3 regions of the Paraclostridium sp. AKS73 genome follow, and region 1 is predicted to be linked to each of the others. Evidence: riboswitches for the same ligand, from Rfam matches in the RefSeq annotation. Region 1 holds a riboswitch; each other region holds the start of a gene.
The links. A riboswitch is a leader RNA that binds a small molecule or an ion and turns the genes downstream of it on or off. The one in region 1 is predicted to bind thiamine pyrophosphate.
Positions count from the first base shown of each region.

Region 2: linked by a shared signal. The riboswitch ahead of thiD (bifunctional hydroxymethylpyrimidine kinase/phosphomethylpyrimidine kinase) and the one ahead of thiC (phosphomethylpyrimidine synthase ThiC) in region 1 are both predicted to bind thiamine pyrophosphate.
Region 3: linked by a shared signal. The riboswitch ahead of thiS (sulfur carrier protein ThiS) and the one ahead of thiC (phosphomethylpyrimidine synthase ThiC) in region 1 are both predicted to bind thiamine pyrophosphate.

Region 1 covers NZ_JAIXHU010000040.1:5,211-10,372, forward strand. The annotation lists gene LEQ07_RS16450 (protein adenylyltransferase SelO) at 18-1,469, opposite strand; TPP riboswitch at 1,699-1,803, shown strand; gene thiC (phosphomethylpyrimidine synthase ThiC) at 1,922-3,235, shown strand; gene purF (amidophosphoribosyltransferase) at 3,252-4,580, shown strand; gene LEQ07_RS16465 (conjugal transfer protein TraX) at 4,628-5,122, opposite strand; gene LEQ07_RS16470 (conjugal transfer protein TraX) at 5,113-5,162, opposite strand, start outside.
Region 2 covers NZ_JAIXHU010000005.1:45,317-50,478, forward strand. The annotation lists gene LEQ07_RS04630 (hypothetical protein) at 1-45, opposite strand, end outside; gene LEQ07_RS04635 (SH3 domain-containing protein) at 303-1,184, shown strand; gene LEQ07_RS04640 (dicarboxylate/amino acid:cation symporter) at 1,505-2,761, shown strand; TPP riboswitch at 2,816-2,918, shown strand; gene thiD (bifunctional hydroxymethylpyrimidine kinase/phosphomethylpyrimidine kinase) at 3,009-3,812, shown strand; gene thiM (hydroxyethylthiazole kinase) at 3,844-4,629, shown strand; gene tenA (thiaminase II) at 4,629-5,162, shown strand, end outside.
Region 3 covers NZ_JAIXHU010000029.1:30,902-36,063, forward strand. The annotation lists gene LEQ07_RS21770 (radical SAM protein) at 1-53, opposite strand, end outside; gene LEQ07_RS21775 (hypothetical protein) at 29-283, opposite strand; gene LEQ07_RS14400 (thiazole synthase) at 286-1,062, opposite strand; gene LEQ07_RS21780 (hypothetical protein) at 1,075-1,257, opposite strand; gene thiF (sulfur carrier protein ThiS adenylyltransferase ThiF) at 1,230-1,877, opposite strand; gene thiS (sulfur carrier protein ThiS) at 1,879-2,073, opposite strand; TPP riboswitch at 2,146-2,257, opposite strand; gene LEQ07_RS14415 (30S ribosomal protein S1) at 2,397-3,626, opposite strand; gene LEQ07_RS14420 (phosphatase) at 3,866-4,441, opposite strand; partial or broken gene LEQ07_RS14425 (MATE family efflux transporter) at 4,561-5,162, opposite strand, start outside.

The DNA.
Region 1 (5,162 bases):
TTGTTTTTTATATTTTATTACGTCCCACAATAAGTTCTATAAGCACAACTTGAAGGCTTAGGTAATTTTGCATATTCCTCTTGATCTTTAGAATGTTCATATGGGTTTTCAAGTGCACTTAAAAGTTTTTTAAAGAAAGTAAAATCTCCTTTATCAGCAGCTTCTAAAGCTTCTTCTACTCTATGATTTCTTGGTATTAATGCTGGATTTGATTTTTTCATTAACTTAAAAACTTCATCTTGAGAATTTCCTTGTCTTTTTAATCTTTCTTTCCACAAGCTGTACCAAGATTTAAATTCTTCACTATTAAACATTCCTTTTTTATTAGTTTTATTAAATGTTAATGATATAAAAGTGCTAGTAAAATCTTCACTATATTTTTCCATCATACTAAGTAAATCTTCTATCAATGCTTTATCTTGTAATTCTTCATCGAATAATCCTAATTTGAATCTCATATTTTTAATCCAATTTAAATAATAAATTTCTGAGAACTCAGAAATAGCATCTTGAGCAATCTTTATAGCTTCATTTTTATCATCACTTATTAAAGGCAATAATGCTTCAGCTAGTCTACATAAATTCCATTCAGCCATATTGGGTTGATTTCCATATGAATATCTTCCATATCTATCGATAGAACTAAAAACAGTGTCTGGTTTATAATTATCCATAAATGCACAAGGTCCATAGTCAATACTCTCTCCACTTATAGTCATATTGTCGGTATTCATAACCCCATGGATAAATCCAATACTTTGCCACTTAGCAACAAGTTTAGCATGAGCATTTATAACTTCTTTAAGTAAGTTAATGTATTTATCTTTATCATCTTTTATATATGAGTAATGTCTATTGATTGTATAATCAGCTAACTCTTTAACTGACTTAATACCTCCATAATTTAGAGCATATTCAAATGTTCCAAATCTAATATGACTAGAAGCTACGCGTGTTAAAATTGCTCCTTTTTTTATATTTTCACGAATCACAGATTCTCCAGTTTTTATTACTGCTAGACTTCGAGTGGTTGGCACTCCAAGACCATACATAGCTTCACTTATTATATATTCACGAAGCATAGGCCCAAGAACAGCTCTCCCATCTCCTCCTCTAGAGTAAGGTGTTTTACCAGATCCTTTAAGCTGAATATCAAATCTATCTCCATATGGATTTATTTGCTCTCCTATTAACAATGCTCTCCCATCTCCTAGCATTGTAAAATGCCCAAATTGGTGACCTGCATATGCTTGAGCTATAAAAGCACCCTCATCTATCTTTTTGTTTCCTGAAAGTAATTCTATTCCATCCTTACTTTTAAGGTTATCTATATTTAATCCTAAAAATTTAGCTAAAGAATCATTTAAAATAACTAAGCTAGGTGAAGGAACTGGATTTAAATTTATTTTACTATAAAAAAAGTCTGGTAAATTCATGTAACTATTATTTAAATTCCATCCTGTCTCTATATTTTTTTATTATTTTCCATTTTTTCTCCTTATTATAAATAATTAGTTTTATAAATATAAGATACCCTTATTTACAGTTTTAAATTAGATATTTTAAATTTTCTAAATAAACTAAAAATATCTAATTTATGGTTTATAAATTAAAAGCTCCAAAAAAACCTTTACATAGTAAATTTTTAAGACTATAATGATTTTGAAGTTACAAATTTATTATTATTTAAAATTAAATATATTTAACTAGGGGTGCCACTTTCGGCTGAGAGATGGATTGTACCATTAACCCTTTGAACCTGAAGTAGTTAGAACTACCGTAGGAAAGTTATTTTCTTTTAGATTATGATGATGACTATATTTTTTAGTCTATTTTATAATATTTGGTAAAGAAGCTTTATCTTATGGTAAAGCTTCTTTTTTATTTTTTAAATACAATATAAAGTAAAGGGGATTTAAAAATGAATTACACAACTCAAATGGATGCTGCTAAAAAAGGAATTACTACAAAGGAAATGGAAATAGTAGCTAAAAAAGAAAGTATGGATATAGAAATTTTAAAAAACTTAATTGCGAATGGACAAATAGTAATTCCAGCTAATAAAAATCATACATCTTTAAACCCAGAAGGCGTTGGAAAAAACTTAAGAACAAAAATCAATGTAAACTTGGGTATATCTAAGGATTGCTATGATATCGATGAAGAAATGAAAAAAGTTCAATTAGCTTTAGATATGAATTCTGAAGCTATAATGGATTTAAGCTCTTTTGGAAAAACTGAAGAATTCAGAAAAAAACTTATATCTAATTCTAGTGCTATGATTGGAACTGTTCCAATTTATGACGCTGTTGGTTTTTATGATAAAGAGTTAAAGGATATTACAGCTAAAGAATTTTTAGATGTTGTTAAGAAACATGCAAAAGACGGTGTTGACTTTGTAACTATACACGCTGGTATAAACAAAGAAACTGCCTCTGTTTTTAAAAGAAATAAAAGGCTTACAAATATAGTTTCAAGGGGTGGCTCTTTAATGTATGCATGGATGGAATTAAACAATAAAGAAAACCCTTTCTTTGAATATTTTGATGATCTACTAGAAATATGTAAAGAGTATGATTTAACTTTAAGTCTTGGAGATGCATGTAGACCTGGATCTATACAAGATGCATCTGATGCATGTCAAATAAAAGAATTAATGATCTTAGGGGAGTTAACATTAAGAGCTTGGGAGCAAAATGTTCAAGTTATTATAGAAGGTCCAGGACATATGTCTTTAGATGAAATTCAAGCAAATATGATTCTTGAAAAAAAATTGTGTCACGGCGCTCCATTTTATGTATTAGGTCCTATAGTCACAGATATTGCTCCAGGATATGATCATATAACAAGTGCTATTGGCGGAGCTTTAGCTTCGAGTTTTGGTGCCGATTTTTTGTGCTACGTTACTCCAGCAGAACATCTAAGACTACCTAATTTAGATGATGTTAAAGAAGGTATAATAGCAACTAAAATAGCTGCTCATTCTGGTGACATAGCCAAGAAAATACCTGGTGCTATAAATTGGGATAATAATATGAGTAAAGCTAGACAAGAACTCGATTGGGATAAAATGTTTGACCTTTGTATAGATCCTGAAAAAGCTAAAAGATATAGAAAAGAATCTACTCCTGAACATAGCGATAGCTGCACAATGTGCGGAAAAATGTGTTCCATGCGAAATATGAATAAGATAATGCAAGGAAAAGACATTAACATATTAAGAGCTGATAACTAAAATGCAGACTGACTGTATGGATAAATATAAAGAAGAATGCGGAGTTGTTGGTATTTTTTCTACTAATAAAATTAATTTACATTCTTCTTTATACTCATCACTTATCACACTTCAGCATCGAGGACAAGATAGTTGTGGGGTAGCTTTTTCGGATAAAGAGTCAATCAAAGGTTATAAAGGGGTTGGATTGGTTAATGAAGTTTTTTCTCGTCACATACCTCCAAACTTAAATGGATATTTAGGAGTAGGACATGTTCGTTATTCTACTTTTGGTGAAATTAATTTACTTAACGCACAACCAATTTTTAATAATAATTCAAATTGTAATATAGCTTTAGCTCATAATGGAAATATTACTAACATTTTAAAGTTAAAAAATGAATTAAAAGAATTTAATTTCAATACTACCTCTGATTCAGAAGTAATATTAAAACTTATTAAAAAGCATTATAAAAACTCTATTGAAGAATCTTTATACTCAGCAATAAACAAATTAGATGGTGGTTTTTCATGCGTTTTAATCACAAAGAATGAGTTATTTGCATTTCGAGATCGAAATGGTATAAGGCCTCTTTGCATTGGCAAGATTAAAGATGACTACATCGTGTGTTCTGAGAGTTGTGTTATAGATATTTTGGGTGGAGAGTTTATAAGAGATGTTTTACCTGGAGAAATTATTAAAATAGATATTTATGGAGTAAAAACTATTAACACTTCTAGCTTATGTAAATGTATGACGTGTTCTTTTGAGTATATTTATTTTTCTAGAATTGATAGTATTATTGATGGTGTTAATGTTTATAACACGAGGTTTAAATCAGGTATAAACTTATACCATGAACATCCTGTAGATGCAGATGTTGTAATAGGTGTTCCTGAGTCAGGTAATACCTCTGCACTAGGCTTTTCTAAAGCTTCGTCTATACCTCTGACCACTGGGTTCGTTAAAAATAATTTTTTAGGTAGAAGTTTTATAAAACCTTCCCCATGTAAAAGATATGAAACTGTAAATTTGAAATTAAATGTTATTAAAGAAAATGTAAAAAATAAAAAAGTCGTAGTCGTAGATGACTCAATAATAAGAGGTACTACTTGTAAAAAAATAGTATCTCTTCTTAAAAACGCAGGAGCAAAAGAAATTCATTATAGAGTCGCTTCACCTATAGTTACATCTCCTTGTTGTTTAGGTATAAATACATCAAAATCTGAACTTATAAGTTCAACTATGAATTTAAATGAAATTTCAAATTTCATAGGTACTGATAGCTTGGGGTATCTAAGTATATCAGGATTTTTAAATACACTACCTAAAAATAAAACCACATGCCTAAAATGTTTTTTATAATTCTGTAAATAAAAAAGGAAGTAATTTAAATTACTTCCTTTTTAAAATTAATTAGCTATTAATTTTGCTACAGATACAATTACAATTAGATGTATCGGATAGAACCAGTAAAACATCCATTTTATAAACTTATTGCTCAATCCTAACTTACCATTGTACATAAGTATAGGAATTATTGCAAATACCATCATCCACTGATAATCCCATAGTGTTGCTGCTTCTATAAAATCTGGTCCTATTGCACTCATCAAAACAAATAATCCCATTGCAATGTATAATATAGACATAATAAGTTTTTTATCTCTAAAGAAATAAAATATTAATACCATGGCTACTCCAAATATAGATGACTCAGTAAATAATCCACCTATAACCATGAATACAATAGCTAGTAAAGCTCCTATTATTCTCTTAGTTAACTCATTTGCTTTATTTTTAGCTGTATCTATTCCTACAAGCATTACTAAAGCGCATCCTATTGATAAGAAAATATTGTTATGAATTCCAATTAAAAAATCTACCCCTATCATAACTACTCCCATTGAAAAACTCTAGTTATATATTTAGTCCTGCTTCTCGTAT
Region 2 (5,162 bases), on a different contig from region 1:
TTCACCCTCGCTAATACCAGAACACATTGAGCAAAAACTTATCATATTTAATACCTCCATATTAATATATGTATATTTATACACTTATAGGTAGGGGGATGAAACATTAAATTGTTACTAAAATTGTAACTAATTTGTAACCCTTTTTCTGGTAATTATAGAAAATGTGTTTACAAAGGTTCAAAAATATATTATCATTAATTAAAAGTTACAGAAAAGTAACAAAATCATAAAATATGAATTTTACAAGACATAGTGGTCAATAATATATAATTTTTATTTAAATTAACTGGAGGGATATTATGAGTATGAATAAAAGAGCGAGGAAATCATCATTGATATTAGCATTAGGATTAGTTGTAGGAGGACTTTATACATCTACAAGTAATATATATGCAGCAGAAAGAGAAGTAGTTAAAGCAGAAAAGTTAAATGTAAGAAAAGGTCCATCAATAGAAGAGCAAAGAGTAGGATCATTAGACAGAGGCATGGTAGTTGAAATTTTAGAAACAAATAATGGCTGGAATAAGATTAAGCTTACTGATGGAAATGAAGGATGGGTAAGTGGAGATTATACTGATAAAGAAAATGGAACTGTAACTGCTAGTAAATTAAATGTAAGAAAAGGTCCAGCTACAGAACATGAAAAATTAGATGTATTAGATAAAAATACAGAAGTTAAACTTTTAGAAGAAAAAGATAATTGGTACAGAATTAGATTAGATGATAAAAAAGAAGGTTGGATTTGTGGTGATTATGTTTTAACAGAATCTCAAGCTAAAGAACAAGAACAAAATCAAGCTAAACAACAATCTAATAATACAGTTAAAGAAGTTAAGAGTGCATCTACAGTATCTGATGCAACAACAAATGAACCTTCTAAATCACAAGCAGAAAGTTCATCTAACAATAATAATGGAACATCAATGTCTGTAGAAGCTACAGCATATGCAGGAGATACTATAACTTCAACAGGAACAACTCCTAAATGGGGAACTATAGCAGTTGATCCAACTGTAATACCATATGGAACAAAAGTATATATACCTAAGTTTGACATGGTATTTACTGCAGAAGACTGTGGAAGTGCTATAAAAGGTAAAAGAATAGATATATTTATGAATAGTGAAGCAGAATGTGTTAAGTTTGGAAGACAAAATATGGAAATAAAAATATTAAAATAGTTAACATAAAAAAGACGGTACGTTAAGTAAAGTTACTTACGTACCGTCTTTTTTTATTAAAAATATAAATAATATCGTATATATATGAATAAAAAATAAGTTAAAATATGTAATAGTTTGAAAAATAAGTTTTTTGTGCTGATTTTAGAATATATATAAAGTTATATCCAAGATAAACAAAACATAATAAAGTTTAAATTACATGAACTTAATTATATTAAGTTAAAATGTGTTTTAATACATTTAAACTTTAAAAAATTACAAAAAATTCGTTTTTTAGTGTATAATATTAATATGATAAAGAGATGGAGGAAACATATATGAGGAAACTTGGATTAACGAGCAAAATATTAATTGGATTATTTTTAGGAATACTGTTTGGGGTAATACTTAGCAAAATGCCAGGCAGCTATATTAAAGATACAGTTTTATTAGGTGGAATTATAAATGTAATAGGAAATGGATTCACAAAAGCTATAAAGATGATGGTAGTGCCACTAGTATTTGTTTCATTAGTATGCGGGGTATCTGCTATGGAAGATATAAAGAAATTAGGTAGAATAGGATTTAAAACTATGGGATTCTATTTAATGACAACAGCTACAGCTATTTGTATATCATTAGCTTTAGGGGTTTTATTAAAGCCAGGTGCAGGACTTGATTTAGGTACTGTAGCTAGTCAATCTACTACGATAGCAAAAAATCAATCACTATCAGAAATAATATTAAATATGATACCATCAAATCCTATAGAGTCATTTGCAAAAGGTGAAATGTTACAAATAATATTCTTTGCAATGCTTACTGGAGTATCAATAAGTTTAGTTGGAGAAAAGGCAAAACCTTTAAAAAAATTATTTGAGTGCGCAAATGAAGTTTGTATGAAAATGGTTAGTGTAATAATGATGTTTGCACCTTTTGGAGTATTTGCACTTATTACAAATACCTTCTCTACAGTAGGAGCAGATGCAATAGGGTCATTAGTTAAATATATATTAGTTGTATTATTAGGGCTGTTATTACACGTAGTAGTTGTCTATGGAGGAGCTTTAAAAGTATTTACAAAAGTTAGTTTTACTGGATTTGTACGTAAATTTACAAAAGTAGCTGCAGTTACTTTTTCAACTGCATCAAGTAATGCTTCTGTTCCAGTAAGCTTAGAACTTATGGAAGAAATGGGAGTTAGTAAAAGTATACGTTCATTTACAATACCTATGGGAGCTACTATAAATATGGACGGAACAGCTATAATGCAAGGTGTAGCGGCTTTATTTATAGCACAAGTTTATGGAATTGATCTAGGTATAAATGATATTTTAACAATAGTTTTAACAGCGACATTAGCATCAGTTGGAACAGCAGGAGTTCCAGGTGTTGGTATGATAATGCTATCAATGGTACTTCAATCAGTAGGACTTCCACTTGAAGGTATTGGTCTTATAATGGGAGTAGAAAGAATTATAGATATGTTTAGAACTACAGTAAATGTTATGGGAGACAACACTTGTACACTTGTAGTTGCAAGTAGTGAAAAAGAGTTAGAAGTAACTAATATAGATGCTGCAGAAATAGCTTAATAAATTTTTATTGACATATAAATTTAGTGAGCTATAATTAAACTGTAATCTAAAATGAATAGCTAGGGGTGCCCCAACGGCTGAGAGATGAATTTATTCATTAACCCTCAAACCTGATCTGGATAATACCAGCGTAGGAAAGCTTTACTAAATATACAAATGAAATTTATTTGCATAGTAAATTAAAAGCTATATTCCTACAGGAATATAGCTTTTTTTAATACAAAAACCAAGGGGGAAACATCTAATGGAAAAGTATAAAGTGCCAACACTTACAATAGCAGGTTCAGATTCATCAGGAGGTGCAGGTATACAAGCAGACCTAAAGACATTTAGTGCTATAGGAACTTATGGAATGAGTGTAATAACAGCTATAACTGCTCAAAACACTCATGGAGTATTTTTAGTAGAAGATTTAAGTAAAGAAATAATACAAAAACAAATAGAGGTAGTATTTGATGATATACCACCTAAAGCAGTAAAAATAGGAATGGTATCTAGCCCAGAAATAATAAAGGCGATTGTTGAATCTTTAGATAAGTATAATCCAAAGTACTTAGTAGTAGATCCAGTAATGATATCTAAAAGTGGATATTCACTTTTAAAACCTGAGGCTAAAGATAATTTAATAAAATATCTTATACCTAAAGCATACATAATAACACCAAATACATTAGAGGCTGAGGAAATAACAGGGATTAAAATTGATAATGTAGATGACATGAAATTAGTTGGGAAAAAAATATTAGAACTAGGACCTAAGTATGTGTTAATGAAAGGTGGACACTTAGACGGGGATGCAGTAGACGTTTTAATAGGCAAGGATACATTTGAAATTTATAAAAGTGAAAGATTGGATAGAAAAAATACTCATGGAACAGGATGCACTCTATCATCTGCAATAACTGCAAATTTAGCACTAGGATTTGATATAGTACAATCTGTTTCTAATGCAAAAGACTATATAACTAACGCTATAAGACATAGCTTTGATATAGGTGGAGGAGTAGGACCAGTACACCATTTTTATAAATTTGACTCAAATAAATAGATATAAGCATTTAAAAGGGAGAGATGAAATTATGTTTGAATTATTAAATAAAGTTAAAGAAATTAACCCATTAGTACTTCATTACACTAACGAAGTTACAATTAATGATTGTGCAAATATAACTTTAGCTATAGGTGCAAGTCCGCTGATGAGTTATTCTTATGAAGAAGCAGAAGAAATAATACCTATTGCAAGTTCTGTAGTAATAAATATTGGAACAATGAATTCCTCTCATAGAGAATTATTTATAAAGGCTGGGAAAATAGCAAATAAGCATAAAAAGCCAGTTATATTAGATCCAGTAGGGGTGTTTGCAACACCTTCAAGATCTTTGTTAGTAAAAACTTTATTAAACGAAGTAAAATTTGACGTAATTAAAGGTAATGCAGCTGAAATTAAGTATATAGGTGGATTTAATGTAAAAGGAAAAGGTGTAGATTCATTTGACGATGATGAAAACATAGACGATATTATCAAGAAAGTTGCTAAAAAACTAGAATGTGTGGTAGTAGCTACTGGAAAAGTAGATGTAGTAACTGATGGCGATAAAATTATAAAAATACATAATGGAACTCCTAAACTAAAAGGAATAACAGGTACTGGATGTATGAGTGCTAGTTTAATAGGTAGTTATTTAGGAGCTAGTAATGAAAATTTAAATTCTGCAGCAATGGGTGTTCTTACAATGAGTTTATGTGGAGAATTAGCAGATATAGATAATATAGGAATTGGAAGCTTTAAAGTAAATTTAATGGACAATATATATAAATTAAATGAAGATAAGTTAAAAGAGTCTTCAAGGGTGGAGGTATTTTAATGAAATTTACAGATTGCTTGTTTGAAGAAGTTAAAGATATATGGGAAAGTTATTTAAATCATCCATTTGTAAGAGAAATAGGAGAAGGAACTTTACCAAAAGATAAATTTAAAAGATATCTTATACAAGATTACTTATATTTAAAAGAATTTGCTAAAGTTTTTGCAATGGGAGTAATAAAAGCAGATACAGTTAAAGAAATGAAGTTTTTCAATAAAGCAGCTAAGGGATCTATGGAAGACGAAACTGCTATACATGTTGAATATATGAAAAAATTAGGAGTACCTCCGATTGAGGCTGAAAAATGTAAATATGAACTAGTTTCAAGTAGCTATACAAGTTACATGCAAGCTGTTTCATTAACAGGAGGAGTTAAAGAAATTGTAATGGCTACATTACCTTGTAACTGGAGTTACAATTATATAGGTCATTATTTATATGAAACTTATAAAGATAATTTAGATAATAATTATTATAAAGAATGGATAGAGATGTATGCAGATCAAGAATTTGATGATGTATTAATAGATTGG
Region 3 (5,162 bases), on a different contig from region 1:
ATATTGTAACCACAGTATACGCATTTATTTACACAAAAATTTGAAATGTACATAGGTGTATATAAAAGTATAGTTTTCCAAAGTATCTATTTGTTATTTCATTTGCCTTTTGGGCCATTAGTTCAAGATACTTAGTTGCTGTTTTTGATAGTAAATTTAATAAGTCATATTCATCTAAACTGTCCTTTTGTATACTTCTTAAAACATCTTCATCACTTACATTTTCCAAATAAGAATTTATATTAAAATCTTTATATGAATCTACAACTTTGTAAAAACTCAATCCTAAACACCTACCTCGCTTAAAAATCCTGTTAAAGGTGATGATGCATTTGCATAATTTGTAACTCTCCCCACCTTAGCTAGATATGCTTCTCTTCCACCTTCGACAGCTAGTTTAAATGCATTTGCCATTTTTACTGAATCTTGAGCACTAGATATTGCAGTATTTACTAATACTGCAGCTGCTCCCATTTCCATAGCTTCCATGGCTTGAGAAGGCTTCCCTATTCCTGCATCAACGATTATAGGTATATCTATTTCATCAATCATAATTTTTATCATTTCTTTCATCTTAAGTCCCCTATTAGATCCAATTGGTGCTCCTAATGGCATAACTGCTGCTGCTCCAGCTTCTACAAGTTTTTTTCCTGCATATAAATCTGGTGTCATATACGGTAATACTATAAATCCTTCATCTGCCAAAATTTTAGTAGCTTTTATAGTTTCTTTGTTGTCTGGTAATAAATACTTAGAATCACTTATCACTTCTATTTTTATGAAATTTCCACATCCCATTTTCCTAGCTATCCTAGCAATTCTAACTGCTTCAACATGATTTGTTGCACCTGAAGTATTTGGTAGTATAGTAATTTTTTTTGGAATATGACTTATAATATTTTCATCTTTATTATCTAAATCAACTCTTCTTAATGCTACAGTTATAATCTCACTTTCACTTGATTCTATAACTTTTGGCAAAATCTCATTTGAGCCATATTTACCCGTTCCTATTAATAGTCTGCTGTTAAATTCATGTCCCCCTAATACTAATTTATCCATTTTTATCCCCCTCTATTTTATATATTCTATCAATATCTTTGTAGCTATATTGGCCATATGGTTTGCACAAATAGATACTCTAGGTGCCATAAGTCCATCCCCTTCTTTTGCTTCACTTACTTCATCTCCACATATAAAAAATTTATCTTTTATCTTTCTTGTTTTTATTATGTTAGAATCATAAAAACCTGCCATTCCAGATGATGAAATAAGGTATTTATTTTCATATTCTTTAATACAAAACTTGCAATTTCAGCTTTGTATTTAGGACTATCAAATGCCTCCATTATAATATCTACATCCTCAAATTCATTTATATTTGATGAATCTATAATTTTATTTACAGTATCTATTTTTATAAATGGATTTATATTTTTTATATGATTTTTAATTGCATCGGTTTTGTACTTACCTATATCACTTATAAAGTATTGTTGCCTATTTAAGTTAGATGGTTCAACTACATCAAAGTCTGCTAATATTAGATGTCCTACTCCTATTCTTGCAAGTGATATAGCGATATTAGAACCAAGACCTCCAAGTCCTAAAACAACGACTTTACCTTTTTTCAAACTAGCATGGATATTTGGAGTATGCCTTGATACCATTAAACTTTCTAGCTCCTCAAATGTAGGAGTTTCTCCTTTTTTTATTAAGGTAACTCTATCTCCATCTTTTAAAAGTTTATTTTCTAAAATAGGATATCCATTTAATATAACTACATCTGCATTCTTTTTAAATCTGTCTTTTATCAAATTAATACTTACTTCATTCTCATTTAAAGTTTCTAAAGTTTCATTTATAAACAGTTTCACTTTACCCCCCTCCTACAAATCTTATAACTTCTACAATATCATCTGACTTTAATATATATGAGCTATATTGATGATTTTCAATGATATCTAGATTAACTTCTACAACAACATTATCAACTTTAAGTTTTAGTTCTTCTAATAAGTTTAAAATTGTAGTATTAGGTTTTAAATAAATCTCTTTCCCATTTACCTTCATATATTCCTCCTTAAATATAAAAAAGCGCCCTCTTTTTAGAGAACGCTTTCATATACATCAAAAATAATGCTTATTAACTATATTAAGCTTCCCTACGCAAGAATTACCTTGATCAGGTTTTTAGGGTCTGAAAGTTACGGCTTTACTTCTCAACTATCCAATCATAGCTCCCCTAGCCTTTTATTCATTTTTACAAGTTGAGTATATCATAGTATTTTTTTATATTCAATAGAAAGTTAATGTATGTATTTTTATGTGTACTTTTATTTTATGCGTAAAAAATAGTATCTAATTAATACTAGATACTATTTTTATCGTCTATTTTATTTTAAATCTTTGAATTTATCTTTAAATAAATCTCCTAATGATCCTAATGACTCTTCTACTTCTAAAAATTCAGAGTAATCTTCTTCAGGTTCTTTTGTAGCTTCTTTTAATGATACAACCATTCTCTTATCTTTATTTTTTATATCTATTATCATAACATCTATTGTATCTCCAACATTAACAACATTAGATACTTTCATAACTCTCTCTTCGCTTAATTGAGATATTGGTAAGAATGCTTCTACACCAAGTTTAACTTCTACAAAAGCTCCTCTTTCTATTAGTTTTAAAACTTTAACATTAACAATATCTCCAACTTGCATTTCTTCTCTTACAGAATTCCATGGATCATTGTTTATGTCTTTTATAGCTAGTCCTACTTTTTTATTTTCTTTATCTATTTTTATAACATATACATCTACTTCTTGACCTTCTTTTACTACATCTTCAACTGATTCTACTCTATGCCAAGCTAATTCATTTATATGTGCTAATCCTTCTACTCCACCTAAATCTATGAATGCTCCATAATTCATTATTTTACTTACTTTACCAGCTCTTTTTTGTCCTACTTCAAGAGAGTTAAATAAATCTTCTTTAGCTTGTTTAACTCTAGCTCTTTCAGCTTCTCTATCAGCTTTCATTTGTGCTCTTTTAGCTGCTTTTTCAGCTTCTACTCTTTCATGAGCAACTTCTCTATGAGATGCAACTATTCTATTTCTTCTTAAATCCATTTCTATCATGTAAACTTCTAAATCACGTCCTACATATGCAGCTGTATTGTTTACAAATGTAACATCTATTTGAGATAACGGTATAAATACAGTTTCTGTTTTATAACTTGCAAATAGTCCTTTTTCAATGCTTCTTTCTACATGAACAGTTAATATAGTATGATTATCTAAAGCTTCTTTTAGCTCTTTTCTAGTAGATTCAATAACAGCCTTTTTAGCTGATAAATACATTGTTCCATCTTTACGATTTATCTTAGTTATTTCTCCACTTATTTCTTGTCCAACACTATACTTATCTTCTATTGTTTCATCTTTAGCTAATATAAGTTCAGATATAGATATAATTCCTTCAAATCCATAATTTAATTCTAAATGTAATTCATCATATAATACTTTAGTTATTTTTCCGCTTACTGTCTGACCTATTTTTATACTACTCATTTCTTTTTCTTGTTGCTCTAAAAGTTCTTGCATAGTTTGATTGTTCTCCATTAAACTTCATCCCTTCCTATGTAAACGTTTATATAATTTTTGTATTTAATCATATACTATTATATCACTAACGATATATTATTTGATATTATTAATTGTTTTTACTTTCCAAAAAAAATATTCTTTTATATATTCTTCGTTAAAATTCACCACTAAATTTCCTGGGAAATTTACTTCTTCTAGTATTTTTGTACAATTTTCAAAATTACCAACCTGATAGTATATATGTGCGTCACTACCTAAAATAACCTTAACATCATGTTTTTGCAAAGATTTAATAAAACTTTAGCATTTTCTATTGCTCCAACTCTAAAGCTATTAGTTCTTAATGAAGAGTTGTTTATCTCTAGTAAAGTATTATTTTCCTTCGCTTTTAATACAACTTTTTCATAATCAACAGGATATCTACTATCATCTAAATGTCCTATTATTTTCACCTCTTTATTTTCCATTACATTTAATATTGCTTTTGTATTTTCATGTATGTTTCCAGGATTTATGCATGGTGGATGGAAGCTAGCAATAACATAGTCTAATTTTCCAACTACATCACTTGGAATATCTATATTACCATCAAAATCCATTATATTAGCTTCTATTCCTTTTAACACTTTAACTCCATTTATTTCTTCTTTTATAACACCTAAATTCCCAAAATAAAAAGGATGTGTACTTCCAGGCATATTAGGAGCATGGTCTGATACACCTACATACTTTAGCCCTTTTAATTTGGCTTCATCTATGTTTTCTTTAAGTGTGCTATATGCATGTCCACTTGCAATAGTATGGCAGTGTAAATCTATAATTGCATTCATATTTAATCCTCCTATGTTTTAACTATCTCTTATTATTATATACCCTTTAGTTATATGTATATAATAAATTTATATAAATTTAAAGCTATGGTAAATTTTATTTACCATAGCTTTTTAAATTACTCATCTTTAGTTTTAGCAATTTCTACTGTTGGTTGTATTGAATGATCTATAGATAAAGTTTTTTTGTAAAATACACTAAAGCATATTATTGTTACAATTGCTGCAGTTATATCTGCAACTGGCTCTGCTGTTAATACACCTTGTAATTTATTTTCAAAGAATATTGGTAATATAAATATCAATGGTATCAATAATATTATCTTTCTAAGTAAAGCTAATATCATAGATATTTTTGCTTGACCTAAAGCAAGGAATGTTTGCTGACAAGCAATTTGTGCTCCAAATAATAGTATTCCCGCAAAGTAAATTCTCATACTCCATACAGTTATTTCTACAAGTTTAGGATTACTATTAAATATAGATACAAATACTTGTGGGAATATCATTATAGCTCCCCACATTATAGTTGTGTAAACTAAACAGCTTACTAATAATAGTTTAAATGTTTTTCTAACTCTATCTAACTTATCTGCTCCATAGTTAAAACTTATTATAGGTTGTGCCCCTTGAGTTAATCCCATCATAGGTAGTAATATTATTTGCATAACACTACTCATTATAGTCATTGCACCTATAGCTAAATCTCCACCATATTTAG